One region of the Nocardiopsis sp. EMB25 genome, then DNA from elsewhere that is predicted to be linked to it. Evidence: riboswitches for the same ligand, from Rfam matches in the RefSeq annotation. Region 1 holds a riboswitch; each other region holds the start of a gene.
What was found. A riboswitch is a leader RNA that binds a small molecule or an ion and turns the genes downstream of it on or off. The one in region 1 is predicted to bind cobalamin.

Region 1 (4,695 bases):
GGCGGCCTCCATCCGCTCGACGAGGCTCCGGGCCAGCGCCTCCGCCTCGTCGACCTCGCGCGTCGGCGCGTCCTCCTTCAGGCCGAGGGCGGCACGCAGGCCGGGTACCGCACGGCCGACGCCACCCCAGATCTGGGCGGCGCGCAGGATCGACAGGGCCAGGTTCACCCGGGCCTCGCCCGAGGGGGCCTCGCCGAGCACGTGCAGGCCGTCGCGGATCTGGGTGTCCTTGATCTCGCACAGCCAGCCGTCGACGTGCAGGAGGAAGTCGTCGAACTCCTCGTCGTCGGGGCGCTCCTCCAGGCCCAGGTCGCGGTGCATCTCCGCCGCGCGCATCAGGGACCAGATCTCGCCCCGGACCGCGGGCAGCTTGGCCGGGTCCATGGCCGCGATGTTGGCGTGCTCGTCGAGCAGCTGCTCCAGGCGGGCGATGTCGCCGTAACTCTCCGCGCGCGCCATCGGCGGGATGAGGTGGTCGACGACCGTGGCGTGGGCGCGCCGCTTGGCCTGGGCGCCCTCGCCCGGGTCGTTGACCAGGAACGGGTAGACCAGCGGCAGGTCGCCGAGGGCGGCGTCGGTGGCGCAGGCGGCGGACAGGGCGGCGTTCTTGCCGGGCAGCCACTCCAGTGAACCGTGCTTGCCGAGGTGGACGACGGCGTGCGCGCCGAAACCGTGCTCCAGCCAGCGGTAGGCGGCCAGGTAGTGGTGGCTCGGCGGCAGGTCGGGGTCGTGGTAGATGGCGATGGGGTTCTCGCCGAAGCCACGCGGCGGCTGGACCAGGACCACGACGTTTCCGGCCCGCAGCGCGGCGAGGACGAGTTCGCCCTCGTCGTTGACGTACAGGCGGCCGGGGGCGGGCCCCCAGGCCTCGGTCATCGAGTCCTTCAACGCGGCGGGCAGGCCCTCGGTCCAGGCGGCGTACTCCTCGGGGGTGATCCGCACCTGGGCGTCGGTCAGCTGGACGGAGGTCAACCAGTCCTCGTCCTGGCCTCCCGCCTCGATCAGGGCGTGGATCAGCGCGTCGCCCGCCTCGGTGTCGTCGGGCAGGTCCAGGCCGGGCAGGTCGCCGGGCTCGCCCAGGTCATAGCCCTCGGCGCGCATGCGGCGCAGCAGGCGGACCAGGGACCGGGGTGTGTCGAGCCCGACGGCGTTGCCGATGCGGGCGTGCTTGGTCGGGTAGGCGGACAGGACGACCGCGACCCGCTTCTCGGCGGGGGGCACGTGCCGCAGCCGGGCGTGGGCGGCGGCGATCCCGGCCAGGCGGGCGCAGCGTTCGGGGTCGGCGACGTAGCGGGGCAGTCCGTCCTGGTCGATCTCCTTGAAGGAGAACGGCACGGTGATGATCCGGCCGTCGAACTCCGGGATGGCGATCTGGCTCGCCGAGTCGAGCGGGGTGACGCCGTCGTCGGAGGCCTCCCAGTCGGCGCGGGAGCTGGTCAGGCACAGCCCCTGGAGGACGGGAACGTCCAGGGCGGCCATCCGTTCCACGTCCCAGGCCTCGTCGTCCTCACCGGCGCTCGCGGACGCGGGCACGCTGCCGCCCGCCGCGAGGACGGTGACCACCAGCGCGTCGAAGCCGCCGAGCGCCTCGTACAGATCGTCGGGGGCCGAGCGCAGCGACCCGGCGAACACGGGGACGCCCACGGCCTTCCCGGTCGCGTCGACGGCGTCGGCCAGGGCGTGCGCGAACGCGGTGTTGCCACCGGCCTCGTGGGCCCGGTAGTAGAGGATGCCCACGCGTGGGAGGGCGGGGTCCTGGGGCACGTCGCGCGCGGCCAGGCCCCACAGCGGGACGGGGGCCGGCGGGTCGAACCCCTCACCGGTCAGCAGCACGGTGTCGGACAGGAAGGCGTGCAGGCGTCCGAGGTTGTCGGGGCCGCCCTCGGCGAGGTAGCGGTGGGCGTCGGTGGCCACGCCGATCGGGACGGTGGAGTGCTCCATCAGTTCGGCGCTGGGCTGCTGTTCGCCGCTGAGGACGACCAGGGGCGTGCCCCGCTCGCGGACGGCGGCGAGTCCGGACCACAGGTCGTGCGGAGAGCCGAGCAGCCGCACGACCACGAGGTCGGCGCCCTCGACGGTGGCGGTGAGTTCCGCCTCGGATGCGCGGGACGGGTTCGCCCACGTGTACGCGGCGTGGCTGGCCCTCGCGGAGAGCAGGTCGGTGTCGGACGTGGACAGCAGAGCGATCCGTGTGGTCACGGTCGGATTCCTCCCTCGGGGTTCTCGCCCCATCGGCGGTCGGAGCGCCCGAGGCCAGTGTCTGGCTCAACCCCCCGGGGGTAGGGGGTCTGACAGTGGCGGAACCGCCCCGGATTCACACCGGGTTCCTGTACCACGAGCGAAGGATTCACACCTTAACGGGCCGCGCACGGCCCCGTCCCGGCGGGGAGCTCAGGAGCCGGCGGGTCGGGTCGACGGGTCCGACGCATCCGCCGGGTCGGGTGCGCGGCGCAGGAACCGGATCACCGGGCGGCCGCGGTCGGAGGTGACCTCGGCCCGGACCCCGTAGACCTCCCCGATGAGAGAGGGGGTCAGGACCTCGGCGGGCTTTCCCTCGGCGACGGCGCGGCCGTCCCGCAGCACGAGCAGGCGGTCGCAGTACATCGCGGCCAGGTTGAGGTCGTGCAGGGCGATCACGGTGGTGACCGGCAGGCCCGTGACCAGTTCCAGCAGGTCGAGCTGGTACTGGATGTCGAGGTGGTTGGTCGGCTCGTCGAGCAGGAGCTCGCTCGGCTCCTGGGCGAGGGCGCGGGCGATCTGGGCGCGTTGGCGTTCGCCCCCGGACAGCGTGTGCCAGAACCGGTCGGCCCGGTCGGTGAGGCCGGTGCGTTCCAGGGCCGCCGCCACGGCGCGGGCGTCGGTGGCGGACAGGGGTGACCAGGGGCGGCGGTGCGGGATGCGCCCCAGGGCCACGACGTCGCGGATGGTCAGCTCGGTCTGGGTGTGCGCGTTCTGTTGGACGGTGGCGACCCGCCGGGCCACGGCGCGGCGGCCGAACCGGGGCAGCGGCAGTCCGTCCAGGGTGACCGCTCCGGTGGAGGGAGCGAGGACACCGGAGAGCAGCCTCAGCAGCGTGGACTTCCCGGAGCCGTTGGGGCCGAGCAGACCGATGGTCTCGCCGGGGCGCGGAGCGACGGTCACACCGTCGAGGACGAACCCACCGTCGGCCCGGCGGCTCACCCGGTCGGCGTGCAGCCCCGTGTGGTCGGACTCGGTCACGTCTGCCTCCTGGATCGGTACAGCACGGCGACGAAGGCGGGCACGCCGATGAGGGAGGTCACCACTCCCACGGGGATCTCCTGCGGGTCCAGCGCGGTGCGGGCGACCGTGTCCACCCACACCAGGAAGACGGCCCCGGTCAGCGCGGTGACGGGGAGGAGTCTGGCGTGGCCGGAGCCGGTGAGCGCACGGGCCGCGTGCGGTAGCACCAGCCCCACGAACCCGATCGCCCCGGCGGCGCTGACGAGCGCCGCGGTGAGAAGGGCGGTGGCGCACAGGAGCACCAGTCGGGCGCGGCCCACCCGGACACCCAGGTTCGCGGCGGCCTCCTCACCGAAGGCGAAGGCGTCCAGGGTGGTGGTGTGGGCGAGGCAGACGACGAGCACACCGACCAGCACCAGCGAGCACAGCGCCACGTCGGCCCAGCCCGCGCCGCTGAGCGACCCCAGCAGCCAGAACAGCACGCCGCGCGTGGTCTCCGCGTCCGCCGAGGTCAGCACGACGAACGAGGTCAGCGCCGAGAACAGCTGCATGGCCGCGACCCCGGACAGCACGACGCGGTCCATGGTCGCGCCCAGACTGTGGCTGAGCAGGATGACCATCCCGAAGGAAAGCAGCGCCCCGACGAAGGCGCCCGCCGACAGGGACAGCACCCCGGCGCCCCACCCGAGGACGATCACGGCGACCGCGCCGGTGGAGGCACCGGAGGACACCCCGAGCACGAAGGGGTCCGCCAGCGGGTTGCGGAGCAGGGACTGCATGACCGCGCCGCACAGGGCCAGTCCCGCCCCGCACACCGCGGCGAGCAGGGTGCGGGGCATCCGGAGGTTCCACACGATGCCGTCCCGCAACGGGTTCAGGGCGGTGTCGCCCACCCCGAGGTGGGCCGAGACCGAGCGCCAGACGTCGACCGTGGTGATGTCGGCGGGGCCGATGGTCACGGCGACCGCGACCGAAGCGGTCAGGGCCGCCAGTCCACCGCAGACGAGCAGTGCGAGACGGGCACCGCTCACTGGGAGAGCCCGAGGTCCCGCAGCCCGGCGGCGACCTGCTCGATCCCCTCGACCGTGCGGATCGTGGGGTTCATGGCCTGGCCGCTGAGCAGGATGTACCGCTCCTCGGTGACCGCGGTGAGGTTGCGGGTGGCGGGGTTGCCCTCAAGGAAGTCGATCTTGGCCTCGGCGCTCTCGGCCGTCTGGGCCTCCCGGGTCAGGTCGCCGAGCACGATGACGTCGGGGTCGCGGTCGGCGATGGTCTCCCAGTTGATCTGGGGCCACTCCTCGTGGGTGTCCGAGAAGGCGTTCTGCGCGCCGACCGCGCGGGTGATGGCGCCGGGGGCGCCGCAGCACCCGGCGAGATAGGGCGCCTGGGAGTCGGAGAACCAGTACATGAGGGAGACGTCCGAGGCGTCCAGGTCGGCGGTGGCGGTGTCCACCCGTCCCCGCAGCTCCGAGACGAGCTCCTCCCCGCGTTCCT
Region 2 (4,695 bases), 730 kb from region 1:
GGCGAAGGCCAGGGCCGCGCGCAGCTCGGGGTCGAGGGAGGTCTCGGCGTCCAGGTCGATCGGCACGTGCAGCAGCGAGCAGGAGGTGCTCACCGTCAGCTCGTCGGTGAGGGCGAGCAGGGTACCGAGCGTGGCCACGGCGGAGGGGATGTCGGTCCGCCACACGTTGCGGCCCTCGACGACACCGGCGACCAGGCGTGTTGAGCCCAGGCCGGAGACCTTCACCAGGTCGTCGATGCCTTCGGCGTCGGTCACCAGGTCCAGGCCGACCGCCTCGACCGGGGAGTCCTTGAGCACGCGCAGCGCGGCGGCGCCGATGGACCCGAAGTAGGTCGAGACCAGCAGGGAGGGACGATCGGTGAGACCGCCCAGACGCTGGTAGACGCGCTCCAGGTGGTCGACGGCGGCGCGGCCCTCGTCGGTGGCCAGGATCGGCTCGTCCAGCTGCACCTCGGTGGCCCCGGCCGCCCTGAGGTCGGCCAGGAGGCGACCATAGGCGTCCAGGAGCTGGTCGAGCAGCTCGATCGGCGCCCACCCCTCGGGGGCGTCGTCGGCGGCCTTGGCCAGCAGGAGGAAGGTCAGCGGGCCGACCAGGACCGGGCGGGTGTGGTGGCCCGCCGCCGCGGCCTCACGGAACTCGGCGACCGGCTTGTCACCGACGAGGCGGGGACGGGTGCTCGGGGAGAGCTCGGGGACGAGGTAGTGGTAGTTGGTGTCGAACCACTTGGTCATCTCCAGCGGCGGCGCCCCCTGTTCGCCCCGGGCCAGAGCGAAGTAGCGGCGCAGCTCCTCGTCGCGGTCCTCCGCGGTGGACGGGGAGGCGAACCGGGAGGGCACCAGGTCGAAGAGGACCGCCGTGTCGAGCACGTGGTCGTAGTAGGAGAACGTGTTGGACGGCAGGTCGTCGACGCCCGCCTCGCGCAGCTGGACGTAGACGCCCTCGCGCAGGTCGGCGGCGACGGCGTCCAGTTCCCGGGCGCTCGTGCGGCCCTTCCAGTAGGACTCGCTGGCGCGCTTGAGTTCGCGGCGCGGGCCGATCCTCGGGTAACCGTGCACGGTGGAGCGCACGGCCGCCTTCGCGGCCGGTGACGTGGTCATGAAGCTTCTCTCCCTCGTCGAAAGCCAGGTTCCGGCCACGAGGGCATGAGGAGGGTAGGCCACGCGAGGTACGCGCCGCGGGCGCGTACCCGTCCGTCACCGCCCTCGGCCCTCCCTCGGGGCACGGGACCACCGGCGACACGGGTGCGCCGCCGGGTGGAGGCAGGTCTTCGGACTCGTGGGCACCGTCGGTGCGCGCACCGACGACCTACTGGCCGCCGCTTCCCAGATTCCGACCAAAACGACCGGATTACCAGTGCTTTTGGCGACTGTCGTTCCCACATACCGCTGCGGGGCAGTCCCGGATTCCCACCGGGTTCCCTCTCGCGACGCGAACCACACCCCGAACCGGTCAAACCCGGCCTGGAAGTGGAGCGCGTACCTTCCACGCCTGCAAGTATAGGGAGGCCCCCTCACGCCCCCGCCCCCGGCGTGGAAACCCCATTCCCGCGCGCCACCCCCATCGCGAACCCCAGCCACGTGGCGCGCGTCACACCTGACATAAAGCGTTACGTGGGACGGCCCTCCCCCGCCGCCCCGCGAACGTTCGTCTGACGATGAACGTGGAGAACCCCTGGTGAACAAACAGAGCCCACGGACCATGGCGACCCGACGCCCCCTCGTCACGGTCGTGGTTGCGATGGCGGTGCTGGCGGGGCTGGTGTTGCTCGTCACCCAATCCGGAGTACTTCCCGGCCCCGACCCCGCGGAGAACACCGCGCACGGGTCGGGGGAAGAGAGCCCCCTGCCTCCCGCCACGGGAGAACCCGACCGGCTGACGGTGGTCGACCCCTCCGACGTGGTCGACGTGGCCGAGGAGACGCTGTCCTACGACGGCGGCGTCTCCGCGGACGTGACCTATCCCTCCCTTCCCGACGCCGAACCGCTGACCGACTTCCTCGCCCGCACCCTCGACGCCGACGTGGCCGCCTTCGAGGCGGCCAACCCCGGCGCGGCGGACTACACCGCCGAGTGGGGTCTGACCGCCGCCAACGACGACCTGGTCGGCGTGCGCATGACCAGTACCGAGACCGATTCCGAGGGTTCTCGTGAGTGCCACAGCACGTACTGGTACGAGGCCGACACCGGCCTGGCCCACGGCTCCAACGAACTGATCGCGGGCCAGGACGAACTGGATCAGCTCAACGCGCTGGTCCGGGAACAGAGCCCGGACGCGGTCGACGGTCCGGCCGTCCTTCCCGTCGCCGCGCTCTACGACTCGGTCGGTTTCAACCCCGACGGCGACCTGGTCGTGGAGTTCGACACCGGGCAGATCGCCCCCGTCGGCGAGGGCCCCGTGCACGTGGTCGTCGACCGGGATGAGGCCGAGCCGCTCCTGTCGGACCTGGGCGTGCGCGCCCGTGACGCCGCGACCGTGGGTGTGGAGGACTTCTCCCTGTCGGGCCCGCCCGAAGCGGACAAGGACGGGACCACCGAGGAGCGCCCGGGCCTGATCTCCCCCGTCGACGACGCGGTGGACTGCTCCGACCCCGAGACCCGGTGCGTAGCCCTGACCTACGACGACGGGCCCGGCGGACGCACCCCTGAGCTGCTGGACACCCTCGCCGAGTACGACGCCCGCGCCACCTTCTTCGTGACCGGGGTCCCGGTCCTGGAGCACCCCCGCACGGTGCGGCGCGCCTACGCGGAGGGCCACGAGATCGCCAACCACACCCTGAGCCACCCGGACCTGTCCGCGATGGGGCAGGGCGCGGCCCGGGCCGAACTGGAGACCGTCCAGGCCCAGGTGTACCGCGAGACCGGCTACACCATGGACCTGATGCGCCCGCCCTACGGCGCCACCGACGACGGCGTCGCCTCCGTGACCGAGGACATGGGGCTCGCCCAGATCCTGTGGAGCGTGGACACCAACGACTGGAAGGACCGGAACGCCTCGGTCGTCTCCGGCCGCGCGCTGGGCGGCGCGTCGGACGGCGCGATCATCCTCATGCACGACATCCACGGCACCACCATCGACGCCTCCCACGAGATCATCCGCGAACTCGACGCCCGGGGCTACACGATGGTGACCGTCTCCCAGCTGCTCGGGACCACGACCCCGGGAGCGGCCTACCACGACGGCCAGCCCGAGGAGGACGCCGAGGACGGGTCCGAGGGCCAGGAGACCGGCGGTGACGAGGAGGAGGACGGGCCGGCCGAGGACTGACACGCCCGCCGACGGACGCGCCAGGGGGGTGACCACATGTGGCCATCGCCCCGGGCGCGTGGTCCAGGTCACCTATCTTGCTCCCGTCAGCCGCCAACCGTCCGGCAGGGGTGAGGAAGTCCGGTGGAGCCGTCGATCCGAGCGCGTCAGCAGCAGAGCAGCCACCCTCCGGACAGCGGACGCGGAGGCCTCCGGCGGTCCGGCGCCGCGGCCGTGGCACTGGCGCTGACCGCCACCGCCTGTGGAACGGCCACCGGTGACGCGGAGTCCGCCGACCGGATCACCGTGGTGCTGGACGAGCCGGAGGGGGCCGTCACCGAGTGGACCGGCGGCTCCGCCGACTACGACGGCCACCCCCACATCCCCCAGGGCCTGGACGTCACCGTCGCCTACCCGGAGTTCGAGGGCGCCCCGGAGTTCGCCGACGGGCTCGCCGAACTCGTGGACCGGGAGGTGCTCGACTTCCGGGGGGCCAGCCGGGACCCGGTGTCCCTGACCCTCGGCTGGGAGGTCACCGCCGCCGGTGACGGCGTGCTGGGGGTGCGCCTGATCCGCACCGAGGAGGACCTGCACGGACTGCGGCAGGGGTACGAGACGTACTGGTACGACGCCGGGACCGGACTGACCCACTACTCCTCGGAGCTGATCGCCGGGCAGGAGGAGCTCACGGAGTTGAACGAGATCGTCCGCGCGGACCTGGCCGGCCGCCCCGACGTCGACACCGGGAGCCTCTTCCCGATCCGGGCCAGCTACGACTCCCTCGGCTTCAACACCGACGGAGACCTGGTCGTGGAGTTCGACGACGGGCACCTCTCCCCGGTACGCGAAGGCCATCCGCCGGACTCCTCCCCCGGCCGCGTCGCCTCGGTGGTCGACTCCGCCGAGGCGGAGCCGCTCCTGTCCGACCTGGGCGAGCGCGCGCGTGCGGCCTCGCTGCGGGAGGAGCCGGACTACGCCGTGCCCGAGCCGGGTCGGGCCCCCGACCCCGGACGCGCCGTGCCGGGAGAGGTCGTCGCCGGTGACGAGGACGTCGACTGTCGGGCCAAGAGGGTGCGGTGCGTAGCGCTGACCTTCGACGACGGTCCGGCCGACACCACCGCGCCCTTGCTCGACCTGCTCGCGGAGGAGGAGGTGACGGCGACGTTCTTCCTCAACGCCGACCCCGCGCTGACCCGCCCCCTCGACTACCGGCGCGCCTACGCCGCGGGGCACGAGATCGCCAGCCACAACGACCAGCACGAGCACATGCCGGACATGCCCGAGGCCGACCTGCCGGGGCAGGTGGCGGCGGTGAGCGCGATCGTCAGCAGGCACACCGGGCACACGGTGCGGCTGTTCCGGCCGCCCTTCGGCGACAGCTCGCCCGAGGTGCTCGGAGAGATCGGCGACCAGGGGATGGCCCAGGTCCTGTGGAACCTGGACAGCGAGGA
Region 3 (4,695 bases), 3.9 Mb from region 1:
GCCGCGAGCTCCATGGACGCCTCGATGGCGTAGTAGCTGATCAGCTCCATGCTCTCGTCGGCGAAGTCGACGGCGCCCTCGGAGGCGAACGGGGTGCGCAGCTTGAACAGCGCGTCCTGGAAGCCCATGAGGCCCAGACCCACCGGACGGTGGCGCATGTTCGCGCGGCGCGCCTCGGGGATCGTGTAGAAGTTCACGTCGATGACGTTGTCGAGCATCCGCACGGCGGTGCGCACGGTGCGGCGCAGGCGCTCGGCGTCCAGGCCGTTGGGGCCGGTGTGCTGGGCCAGGTTGACCGAGCCCAGGTTGCAGACGGCGACCTCGTCGGCGCTGGTGTTCAGCGTGATCTCGGTGCACAGGTTGGACGAGTGCACGACACCCGAGTGCTGCTGCGGGGAGCGCAGGTTGCACGGGTCCTTGAACGTGATCCACGGGTGGCCGGTCTCGAACAGCATGGTGAGCATGCGGCGCCACAGGTCGACGGCCTGGACCTTCTTGAAGACCTTGATCCGCCCCGCCTCGGCCTCGGCCTCGTAGTGGGCGTATGCCTCGGCGAACTCGGTCCCGTACTTGTCGTGCAGGTCGGTGACCTCGTCCGGCGAGAACAGCGTCCAGGAGCCGCCCTCCTCCACACGCTTCATGAACAGGTCCGGAACCCAGTTCGCGGTGTTCATGTCGTGGGTGCGGCGACGCTCGTCACCGGTGTTCTTGCGGAGGTCGAGGAACTCCTCGATGTCGATGTGCCAGGTCTCCAGGTAGGCGCAGACCGCGCCCTTGCGCTTGCCGCCCTGGTTGACCGCGACGGCGGTGTCGTTGGCGATCTTCAGGAACGGGACGACGCCCTGGCTCTTGCCGTTGGTGCCGCGGATGTGCGAGCCGAGGCCGCGCACCGGCGTCCAGTCGTTGCCGAGGCCGCCCGAGTACTTGGACAGCATCGCGTTGTTGCTGATGCCGTGGAAGATCGAGTGGAGGTCGTCGCCGACGGTGGTGAGGAAGCAGGACGACAGCTGCGCGCGCACCGTCCCCGAGTTGAACAGGGTCGGCGTGGAGGCCATGAAGTCGAACGAGGACAGCAGCTCGTAGAACTCGATGGCGCGGGCGTCGCGGTCGTCCTCGTTCAGGGCCAGACCCATGGCGACGCGCATGAAGAACGCCTGCGGCAGCTCGTAGCGGACCTCGTCGCTGTGCAGGAAGTAGCGGTCGTAGAGGGTCTGGATGCCGAGGAAGGTGAAGTTCTCGTCCCGCTCGGGGCGCAGGGCGGCCCCCAGGCGCTCCAGGTCGAACGTGGCCAGGGCCGGGTCGAGCTGGCCGAGGTCGATGCCGCGGCCGACGTAGGCGGCCAGGTAGGCGGCGTAGCGGTCGGCCATCTCGGACTGGCTGGCGGCCTGCGGGGCGCCCGCGATGAAGGTGAGGGCCTCGCGGCGGAGCTTGTCCAGCAGCAGGCGGGCGGCCACGTAGGAGTAGTCGGGATCGACCTCCACGAAGCTGCGGGCTGCCATGACCAGGGCGAGCTCCACCTCGGCGTCCGAGATGCCGGGGTAGAACCCGCGGCGCGCCTCGGTGAGGACCTTGTCCGCCGAAACACCGGTGAGCCGCGCGCAGGCCTCGGTTACGACGTGCTCGATCCGGTCGACGGCGGCGGGGGGCGCGCCGTCGTGGGTCGGCTCGGGCCGAACGGATGCGGGCACGGCCTCGACGTCAAGGGTCATACAGCGGCTCCAACCTCGGTAGAAGAGTCCCGGCGGGGAGGGACACGAGAAACACGGCCACGGCACACCGGTGGTCCGACACGCTGAGTGCGCGTGGTCACGTGACCGGTGGGTCGCGGTGGCCCGCTCTCGAAGCCCCGTCGTCGGCGCACGGTCGGTGCGCGCTGGCGGCAGGTCCTCGGGCTCACGGGCGCCCTCCTGACCGTCGCTCCCCGGGGGTCACTCGGGGGAGTCTCGTGTGCGACGCAGATCGATCCCGCTCACCGCTGCGGGGCAGCCCCGGATTCACACCGGGTTCCCTCTTGCCTCACCCCTGGGGGGTGAACCACCAGCGGGAGAGATACTACATCTAGGGGATGGGGCGTTGGAACACCGCAAGATGATGGCGTGTCATCGATTTTCTGGCCGCGGCGACCATGGCTGAGGGCACGCCCGAGACGTGGTATGGGGCGCGTCGATCCATCTGCTTCGTGGGGGTTTCGCTCACCGATCCGGGGGTGTTCGCGACCGCGACCGGACACAGCCTAGGGGCCCGCGAGGGGTGTGACGCACCAGGCGCGTCAGAAAGCTCACGACCGCGTCGCGGGTCACGTCGGGGGCGCGCTCCGGACCCGGCCGACGACCGGCGCCCGGACCGGGCCCGCCGGGGGTCAGTCGCCGTCCAGCAGGCCGTCCAGGTCGTCCTCCCCCAGTCCCAGGTCGGTGCGGATGCGGAAGCGAATCCTCAGGAGCTCGTCCAGCAGGTCCCGCACGTACGGGGAGGCGGTGGCGTCCAGATGCGCGCGGATCCCGGCGGTCGCCCAGCGCTCAGCGCCCCCGAGGTCGTCGTGGGCGTAGAGCACCTCCGCGATGTGCACGTGGGTGGGCAGCCCCAGCAACGACTCGTTCTCCAGGCGTTTGAGCTGCGCATAGGCCCGGTCTGCCTCGTCCAGTTGCAGCAGGGCGCCCGCGCTCAGGGCACGCGCGTCGATCACCGTCGGGCCGCCGTCGTCGATCGCCCGTTGGTAGGCCGCGCACGCGTGCTCGTACTCCTGGGCGATCTCCCACTGCTCCCCCGCGCGGACGAACAGTTCGGCGCGGGTGATCTCGCTCCCGGCGTCCACACGGTTGGCCAGGTCCTGCAACTGGGCGGCGACGGGGCCGTGCTCACCCGACCGGACGGCGTGGAACTCCATACGGTCGAGATCTGCCGTCGTCACGTGGGTCAACCGCATCGCCCCCATCCCCTACTCGCACTCCCACGCGCCGATCAGGGCCTGGCGCGCTCCAGTGCCTGCCAGAACCCCTGGCGCAGTCCGTCCCGGACCTCGTCCCTCAACAGGTGGTCGATCGGCAGCGAAGAGCCCTGGAGCAGACGCGCCTCCAGGTCGGAGGGCATCCGGGGTCTCCGGGCGAGAACCGCCTCGACCCACAGGGCGGGCGCCTCGCGCGCGATCGACTCCGCGAAGTCGTTCCCTTCTTTGCGTGCGACATGCACCGCATCGTCAACGGTATGCGCGGCGGCGCGTGTCTGCTGGGGATATCCAGGACTGGAACCGGGTTCCTGGTGTCCCCGAGGATCGAAGCGTTCGTCGTGTTCGGGACCAGTACGTGGCGGACCCCCGTATCCGGGAGCCGCCCCGCCGCGGCGGGCGGCGTCAGTTTCCGTACTGGTCCCATAGGTAGGGTTTGCGTCGTTCGCACCCCCGAAACCCGCATTGTCCCCCGGACCGAAGCGTGGGTCCGCCTGGGGCGGCGGCCCGCTTCTCTGCGGCGGCGGGTGGCCCTGGGGGTTGTCGGAGGCGAAGGAGCGCTGCGGCCCGGTTCCCCCCGCGAAGGACTGCTGGGGCCCCGTCCCACCGGCGAACGGCTGCTGCGCGTCGGCCGCGCCCGCGAAGGACTGCTGGCTCCCCGTCCCGCCCGCGAAGGACTGCTGTGGCCCCGTGCCGGCCGTGAACGCGGGCTGGGGGCCCGCCGCGGCATGGGTGTTGGCACCGGGCTGCGGGGAGGCTGGTCTGCCGGAAAGGCCGTATCCGTTCTGCTCCGCGCCCCGCACCGGTTGGTCTCCGGGAGGATAGACCCCCTGGCCGTTCTGCCCGCCGGGTCCGGTCGGCGACGGCGTCGTGCCCGGGTAGGCGCCGTTGCCGTTCATCGGGGTCTGGGCGCCCGAGGGGAAGCCGTTGGCGTCGATCGGGCCCGGTTGCCGGGTGTCCGTGGCCGGACCGGCGAGGTGGTCGCCGCGCTGCTGGGCGAGGGACCGCCGCATCGCGCGCAACTGCTCCATGGCACTGCCCTGCGGAACGGGCTGGGGCCCGGTTCCCGCGAAGATCCCCTCCAGACCGCCGCCCGTGGTCCCGGCGGGCTCGACCCGGCTGCCCCCGGGCTGGGCCTCGACCGGCTGGCGGGGGGTCTCGGGAGCCGACCGGGCACGGCCGTTCGCGAACGGCGTCGTGGTCTTGGCCGCGTTCTCCTGGGAGGATCCGCCGCTGGTGAGCAGGTTGACGTGTGGGCGCAGGTGACCGGCGCCGATCTCGATGAGGTCGTCGCACTCCCGGCGCAGGGTGCGGGAGATGGTCCAGTTGCCCTCGACGGAGATGTGCACGACGGTGACGCGGACGCCCAGGTCCTGCACGTCCGCGACGACGGACGCCATGTCCTCGTCACCGCTCACCAGGACGGCGTCGCACAGCACACCGGTGCGGGCCAGGGTGGTGAGATCGCGTTGGACGTAGCTCTCCACTCCCTCGCGGCGACCGGGCCGTATCCGGGCCGCGCGGAACTTGATGCCGGGGATGTCGGCGATGCCGTCCTGTTCCTGGGTGCGCCGGTCGTCGGCGACGGCCTCGTACCAGTAGCAGCGCAGGAGCGGCAGGCCGGTGCGATCCCGCGCCACCTCGTTGAGGAACTGGACGAGACCGGAGTAGTCCCAGGAGACGGAGTCCCGGTTGCGGGTTCCGTGTACGGCCATCGCGCCGTCCGCGAGAAGGTATCCCGCGTCGACGAACAA

Region 2: another riboswitch for cobalamin. It lies ahead of metE (5-methyltetrahydropteroyltriglutamate--homocysteine S-methyltransferase); the one in region 1 lies ahead of cobN (cobaltochelatase subunit CobN).
Region 3: another riboswitch for cobalamin. It lies ahead of KIK06_RS23730 (ribonucleoside-diphosphate reductase subunit alpha); the one in region 1 lies ahead of cobN (cobaltochelatase subunit CobN).

Annotation. Positions count from the first base shown of each region.
Region 1 covers NZ_JAMTDN010000001.1:1,404,846-1,409,540, reverse strand. The annotation lists gene cobN (cobaltochelatase subunit CobN) at 1-2,199, opposite strand, end outside; cobalamin riboswitch at 2,235-2,372, opposite strand; gene KIK06_RS06125 (ABC transporter ATP-binding protein) at 2,392-3,219, opposite strand; gene KIK06_RS06120 (FecCD family ABC transporter permease) at 3,216-4,232, opposite strand; gene KIK06_RS06115 (ABC transporter substrate-binding protein) at 4,229-4,695, opposite strand, start outside.
Region 2 covers NZ_JAMTDN010000001.1:677,307-682,001, reverse strand. The annotation lists gene metE (5-methyltetrahydropteroyltriglutamate--homocysteine S-methyltransferase) at 1-1,098, opposite strand, end outside; cobalamin riboswitch at 1,243-1,454, opposite strand; gene KIK06_RS02820 (polysaccharide deacetylase family protein) at 1,700-3,265, shown strand; gene KIK06_RS02815 (polysaccharide deacetylase family protein) at 3,389-4,695, shown strand, end outside.
Region 3 covers NZ_JAMTDN010000001.1:5,351,970-5,356,664, reverse strand. The annotation lists gene KIK06_RS23730 (ribonucleoside-diphosphate reductase subunit alpha) at 1-1,709, opposite strand, end outside; cobalamin riboswitch at 1,862-2,054, opposite strand; gene KIK06_RS23725 (hypothetical protein) at 2,360-2,932, opposite strand; gene KIK06_RS23720 (NYN domain-containing protein) at 2,959-4,695, opposite strand, start outside.